DNA from 2 places in the Devosia sp. A369 genome. Region 1 is predicted to be linked to the other one. Evidence: riboswitches for the same ligand, from Rfam matches in the RefSeq annotation. Region 1 holds a riboswitch; the other holds the start of a gene.
What was found. A riboswitch is a leader RNA that binds a small molecule or an ion and turns the genes downstream of it on or off. The one in region 1 is predicted to bind glycine.
Positions count from the first base shown of each region.

Region 2: it holds a riboswitch for glycine, as region 1 does, so the genes downstream of both, ACX3OZ_RS18265 (D-amino acid dehydrogenase) here and gcvT (glycine cleavage system aminomethyltransferase GcvT) in region 1, are expected to answer to the same signal.

Region 1 is NZ_JBTMWV010000002.1:284,395-287,797, forward strand. Features, by position in the region: gene gcvH (glycine cleavage system protein GcvH) at 1-106, opposite strand, end outside; gene gcvT (glycine cleavage system aminomethyltransferase GcvT) at 118-1,287, opposite strand; glycine riboswitch at 1,447-1,535, opposite strand; gene ACX3OZ_RS04880 (F0F1 ATP synthase subunit B family protein) at 1,810-2,295, opposite strand; gene ACX3OZ_RS04885 (F0F1 ATP synthase subunit B) at 2,301-2,939, opposite strand; gene ACX3OZ_RS04890 (F0F1 ATP synthase subunit C) at 3,039-3,266, opposite strand; gene ACX3OZ_RS04895 (F0F1 ATP synthase subunit A) at 3,334-3,403, opposite strand, start outside.
Region 2 is NZ_JBTMWV010000023.1:489-3,891, reverse strand. Features, by position in the region: gene ACX3OZ_RS18275 (ABC transporter permease) at 1-725, opposite strand, end outside; gene ACX3OZ_RS18270 (ABC transporter ATP-binding protein) at 735-1,538, opposite strand; glycine riboswitch at 1,816-1,910, shown strand; glycine riboswitch at 1,914-1,992, shown strand; gene ACX3OZ_RS18265 (D-amino acid dehydrogenase) at 2,048-3,292, shown strand.

The DNA of each region.
Region 1 (3,403 bases):
ACACGATGTCGCCGAGCGATTCCTGGGCATAGGGCGTGATACCGATAATGCCGGTCGCGCCCTCGACGCGGATATATTCGTGGTCAGGGGTGAACTTGGTGGTCATGATTTGCGCTCTCAACTAGCGGTGGGTTTGCGGAAATAGCGATGCGGCACGAAGGGCGTGGGGACCACCTCTGCCGGTTGGGCTCGGCCGCGGACCGAGACCTGCAGTCTGGTGCCGTGCTCGGCGTGGCTGGGCGGCACGAAGCCCATGGCGATGGCCTTGCCCAGCGAGGGGGCAAAGCCGCCGCTGGTGACGACGCCAATGGCTGTGCCGTCAGCATCAAGGATCTCGGCGCCTTCGCGGGCCGGGGCGCCTTCAACGAGCAGCCCGACGCGGATGCGGGATGGTCCGTTTTCGCGTTCGGCCAGAATGCGCGCGGCGCCGGGGAAATCACCGGCTTCGCGGCGGCGCTTGGCGATGGCGAAGCCGAGATTGGCTTCGATCGGGGAAATGGTTTCGTTCAGTTCGTGCCCATAAAGCGGCAGGCCGGCTTCCAGCCGCAGGCTGTCGCGGGCGCCGAGGCCGGCGGGCTTGACCCGGTCATCGGCCAGCAACGCATCCCAGAGCAGGAGGGCATTAGCGTTCGAGACCAGGATTTCAAAGCCGTCTTCGCCGGTATAGCCGGCGCGGGAGACGATCAGCTTCTCGCCGCCCCAGTCGAAGGCAGCATATTGCATGAAGCCAAGTTCGATGGCGCCGGGAGCGATTTGCGCCATCACATTGACGGCTTCGGGGCCTTGCAGCGCCAGCAGGGCATTGTCGCCATCGACGCGGCCGAACTTGGCAGCGTCACCGGCGGCAGCCTGGATACGGGCGAAGTCACCCTCCTTGGTGCCGGCATTGACCACGATATAGAGCGCGCCGCCGAACAGTGGCGAGCGGCCGATCATCAGATCGTCGAGAGTGCCGCCTTCCTCGTTGAGCAGCAGGGTGTAGCGAATCTGCCCGGGCTTGAGCCCGGCGATATCCCCGCAGATCAGCGGCTCGATCAGCGCGGCGACGGCGGCGTGATCGGCATCGGCGTCGCCGCTGGGATTGTTGAGCACGAGAAAGCTCGGCCCCATATGGCTGACATCGAACAGGCCGGCCTGTTCACGGGTCCATTTATGCTCGCCCATGATCCCGCTGGGATATTGCACGGGGAGCGAATAGCCGCTGAACGGCACCATGCGACCACTGGCGGCAAGGTGACGCTCGTAGAGCGGCGTGAATTTAAGGTCTTCGGCTGAGGTTTGGGCCATCAACACATCCTGGAACTGAACAAGGCGACACGACTACACTCGCCTTGCGGCGAATTCCGTGCCCCCTCTGTCCTTGATCACCTGAGAGATTTCCCGGCTGAGCGCCGGTTGCTCCTTCGGTGGGACCAGGCAAGGTGCCGGTCCGCTTTCCAGAGTTATAGTGGTGCTGCGGTCCTTTTGCCTGAGAGTTTCCGGGGCGGTTGCTCCTTCGGCGCCGGAGAAAAACCAGTCTCTCCCGCAGTTCGGGGCACCATGGTGGAGAATCTGAAAGGCGTCAATTGCCTCACCACCGCTTTTCCTTCTCCCCTTGAGGGAGAAGGTGCCCCGAAGGGGCGGATGAGGGGTTGGTGCAACAACGTCAAAGCATGGGCGAGCGCAGGACCCCTCACCCTGACCTTCCGCTGAACGCGTCAGGTCTGTCCCTCTCCCTCAAGGGGCGAGGGGAAGGCAAGATCAGTATAGCGCAAACGAAAAGGGCGGGCATAACTTGCCCGCCCTTTTCTCAATTTCTGTGGCTGAAGCTTAGTTCAGCCGGTTGCCGACATCGGCGATGGCGTTGTCGACGACCGAACCGCCCTTGCGGTTCATTTCGTCGGTCAGCACCAGCCGGGCTGCCTCGATGGCGACGTCAGCCGAGCGGGCGCGCACTTCGGCGACGGCCTGGGCCTCGGCCTGGGCGATCTTGTCTTCCACCGACTTGGTGCGGCGGGCGATCAGATCGGCCAGCGATACCTGAGCCTCGGCGGTGAGGCGGGTGGCCTCGTCCTTGGCGGCAGCGATGATGCCTTCGGCTTCGCTCTCGGCGGCGACGCGCTTCTGCTCATATTCAACGAGCAGGGCAGCGGCCTCTTCGCGCAGCTGCTTGGCAGCAGCCAGGTCGTCGGCGATCTTCTGGATCTGGGCGTCGAGCATCTTGGCGATGATGCCGTGGATGCCGAAATACATCGCCCCTGCAATGAAGATGATCAGCGAGAGGAAGGCGTAGAAGCTGTTGTCCAACCATTCCATGGCGCTTACTCCTTCGATGCCTTGGCGACCGCGGCGCGGACGCTATCGGCCGAAACGTCGCCCACCAGCTGGGTCACGACACTCTGCGCGGTTTCCGTGGCGATTTCATCGACATGGGTCAGCGCTTCGGTCTTGGTGGTGTTGATCCGCGCCTCGGCTTCCGTCACCTTGCCGGTGAGGTCGGCTTCGACGGCGCTGCGCTTGGCAGCCAGATCGGCCTGGATCGATTCGCGGGTCTCGCTGGCAATGCCCTGTGCCTTGGACTTGGCTGCAGCCAGAGCCGCTTCGTAGGCAGCGATGGCAGCGTCGGTCTTTTGGCGCGACGCATCAGCGGCCGCCAGATCGGCGTCGATGATGGCCTTGCGGCCTTCCAGAATGCCGCCAATGCGGGGCAGTGCAATCCGGCTCATCAGCAGATAGAGCGCGGCGAACGTGATCGTCAGCCACAGCAATTGCGATGGGAATGTTGCCGGATCAAAGGGCGGGAATACGCCTGAATCATGCTCGCCAGCCGAGGCTTCGGTAGTGGCATGGGTGTCAGCGGTTGGATCGGCGAGGTTCACATCAACGACGCTATCAGCGCCCTCTACGTGGACTTCGGCCGGTGCAGCCGCTTCTTGGGCATAGGCTTGCGTTACCATCAGGTGCGGTCCCGTTAAATCCGGTCAGCCGGCGAGTAGCCGGATAAATATACGCAGCCGGGACGAGTCCCGGCCGCGAAGACAGGCGTGTGACGTCGAATATTAGACGACGAACAGCAGGATCAGGGCAACCAGGAACGAGAAGATGCCCAGAGCTTCGGTCACGGCGAAGCCGAAGATCAGGTTCGAGAACTGGCTCGGTGCTGCCGACGGGTTGCGCAGGGCGCCCGACAGGAAGTTGCCGAAGATGTTGGCCACGCCAATGGCGGCACCAGCCATACCGAAACAAGCAATACCGGCGCCGATGTACTTTGCGGCTTCAGCTTCCATTTTTTAGTCCTTTCAAGCGACTTTTAAGCGGGGGTTCTGGCGGAACAGCCCGCCGTGACTGGGTAGATTAGTGAGACGGGTGGATCGCGTCGTTGAGGTACATGCAGGTGAGCACCGCAAAGACATAGGCCTGAACA
Region 2 (3,403 bases), on a different contig from region 1:
AGGCGCTCAAACAGCACGATCACCAGGAACATCAGGATGCCGAGCACGCTCATGCACATGATCGCGGCAAACATCAGCTCGGTATTGAGGGTGATGTTGGAGGCGTTGATCACATAGCCCAGGCCTTCGCCGGCGGCGACGAACTCACCCACCACCGCACCGACAATGGCCAGGGTGATCGAGATCTTGAGGGCCGCAAAAATATACGGCATGGCCCAGGGCAGGCTGATCTTGGTGAACTTCTCCCAGCCGCGCGCGCCCAGCGAGTCCATATATTGCAGCATTTCGCTATCGACCGAGGTCAGGCCCTTGGCGGTGTTGATCACGATGGGGAAGAACGCAATCAGCGCCGCAATGACGATCTTGGGGGTCAGCCCGAAGCCAAACCAGATCAGGAACAGCGGAGCGAAGGCGATCTTGGGCAAGATCTGCGCAGTGACCAGGAACGGATAGGTCAGGTCCCGGATGATCCGGGAATAGGCGATGCCCACGGCAATGACAAAGCCGGCGACGACCGCATATATAAAGCCCAACGAAATGGCGAGGAAGGTTGGCCAGGTGTTCTTGAGCAGAAGATCACGATTTTCCCAGGCGACCTGTGCGATGACGCTGGGCGCTGGCAGGATGACCGGGCGGATACTGAGCAGATGAACCAGGGCCTCCCAGGCGCCGAAAAACACGGCGAAAACCAGGAATTGGCCGGCAGTTACTGAAAAACGATACATCTTGAACTCCTATTCCGCGGCCACTGACTTGAGCGGGGCGCGCAGCAAGCTGCGAACATGGCTCGCCATGCTGACAAACTCGGGCAACTCCCGCATGGCCTCGGCCCGCGGACGCGGGAACGGCACCTCGATGCGCTCCACCACCCGGCCGGGGCGGGCGGACATCACGATGATCTGCTCCGACAACAGCACCGCCTCGGGAATGGAGTGCGTGATGAAGACCACGGTGGTTTCCGTCTGCGCCCAGAGCTGCAGCAGTTCTTCCTGCAGGGTCTCGCGGGTGATCTCGTCCAGCGCAGCGAACGGCTCGTCCATCAGCAGCACGCGCGGCTTGAACGCCAGGGCCCGGCAGATCGAAACGCGCTGCTGCATGCCGCCCGACAATTCGTGGGGGTAGCGGTTCTCAAAGCCCTTGAGCCCGGCAATTTCAAGCCAGCGGCGAGCTTCGTCTTCGCGCTCGGCGCGTTTCATCCCGCGTCGCGCCACTTCCATGGTCAGAACGACGTTCTCCAGCGCCGTCCGCCAGGGCAGCAGCAAAGCGCGCTGAAATACGTAGCCAACCTGGCCCTGGATTTTTTCCTTGTCGACGGGCTCGCCATCAAACAGAATCCGCCCCGAGGATGCCGGCAGCACCCCCGACAGGATTTTGAGCAAGGTCGACTTGCCGCAGCCGGATGGTCCCACCACGCTGAGGAATGACCCCGAAGCGATATCGAACGACACATCCTGCAACGCAGTCAGCGGCCCCGAGCTCGTGTTAAAAGTCAGCGAGAGATTTTCGATCGTTATTCTTGGCGCTTTTTCCATAGTCATCCGAGGTCCGCTTCCAAGAGAGCTGTGCCGTGCTGACGGAGCGGCGTGACCTCAAAGGCTAAAACGAGCACCGCAAACGGGCCGGGGGTCGCATCCATATAGTCCTCCTACAATGTGACGACACAATGTGATCACAAATTGACTTTGTCAACATGGTGCGACGGTCTTGGGCCAGCTTCTGTCGGCGAAGGTTGTGCTCGGTCCGGGCGGGCCGGCGAAAATTTCACCGCCACCGGATTGGCAATTGCATCGCGCCGTGCCAGTGTCGCCGCGCCTTATGGGCAGAGCAGGAGAGAGTGGTGGCCTTGGCCACTGCCGCCGACGGAGCAACCCCCCAGGAAACTCTCAGGCACCAAGTACTGCTCCAGCCTGGCGATCTGGAGAGCGGCGTTCGCGCCCACCGAAGGGGTAACCAGCCACGGCTGGGGGAAACTCTCAGGTACAAGAGACAGATGGGGACAAATCGGCCGGGAAACCGGCTCGTCGTTCCATTGTCTCTACGAGGTCCTATGCGTCAGATCGCCGTTATCGGTGCCGGTATCACCGGCACAACCACTGCCTATGCGCTTGCGCAACAAGGCTTTTCCGTCACCGTGTTTGATCGCCACCGCTATCCGGCGATGGAGACCTCATTTGCCAATGGCGGCCAGCTTTCAGCCAGCAATGCTGAAGTGTGGAACAGCTGGTCGACCATCCTGCATGGCATGCAATGGCTGCTGCGCCCCGATGCGCCGCTCTCGTTCAACCCCAAGCCGAGCTGGCACAAATATTCCTGGATGGCCGAATTCCTCGGCAATATCGGCAATTACCAGGCCAATACCGTGGCCACGACCAAATTGGCCATCACCGCACGGCAGCGCCTGCTCGCGGTCGCGGCCGCCGAAGATATTGCCTTTGACCTCGAAACCCGGGGCATCCTGCATATCTACCGTGACAAACCGGCTTTCGATCACGCCAGCGCCGTCAATGCCCTGCTCAACAAGGGTGGTCTCGAACGCCGGGCGGTGACACCCGCAGAAATCCGACAGATCGAGTCGGCGGTGACGGGCAGCTATCATGGCGGTTTCTTCACCCCCTCCGACGCTACCGGCGATATTCATAAATTCACCCGCGAACTGGCCGCTCGGTGCCAAAAGCTGGGCGTGCGGTTTGAGCAGGACGCCGACGTGCAGGGCCTGAACCATGGCAATGGCCGTCCCAGCGTCACCTTCATGCCCGAAGCGTCGAGCCAAAGCGGAACCATCACCACTGAAACCCGCAACTTCGACGGGATTGTACTGTGTGCCGGCATCGCCAGTCGGCGGCTCGCTGCCATGGTCGGGGACCGGGTCAATATCTATCCGGTGAAAGGCTATTCGATCACCGTCATGCTCGAAGATGCGGCAAGCCAGGCGGCGGCCCCATGGGTGAGCCTGTTGGACGATGCCGCCAAGATCGTCACCAGCCGGCTCGGCCCCGACCGCTTCCGGGTCGCCGGAACCGCCGAATTCAACGGCGAGAACCGCGATATTCGTCATGATCGCGTGCGCCCGCTGGTGGACTGGACGCGCCAGCTGTTTCCCGAGGTCAATACCGACCGGGTGGTGCCGTGGGCGGGTCTGCGGCCGATGATGCCGAACATGATGCCCAAGGTCGGGCGCGGCAAAAGCCCCGGCATCTTCTACAATACCGGCCATGGCCATCTCGGCTGGACCCTGTCCATGGCCACGGCCGATCTGGTGACCGGCGCGGTCAGCAGCCAGATCGCTGCCTGAGACCAAAGGGCTGGGCCGAAAGCTCAGCCCGACCTGTCTCGGATGCGGCGGCGCTGGATCAACGCCGCGGCCTCAACGCCAGATGCAGATGACGACAGCACGGCTTCACGC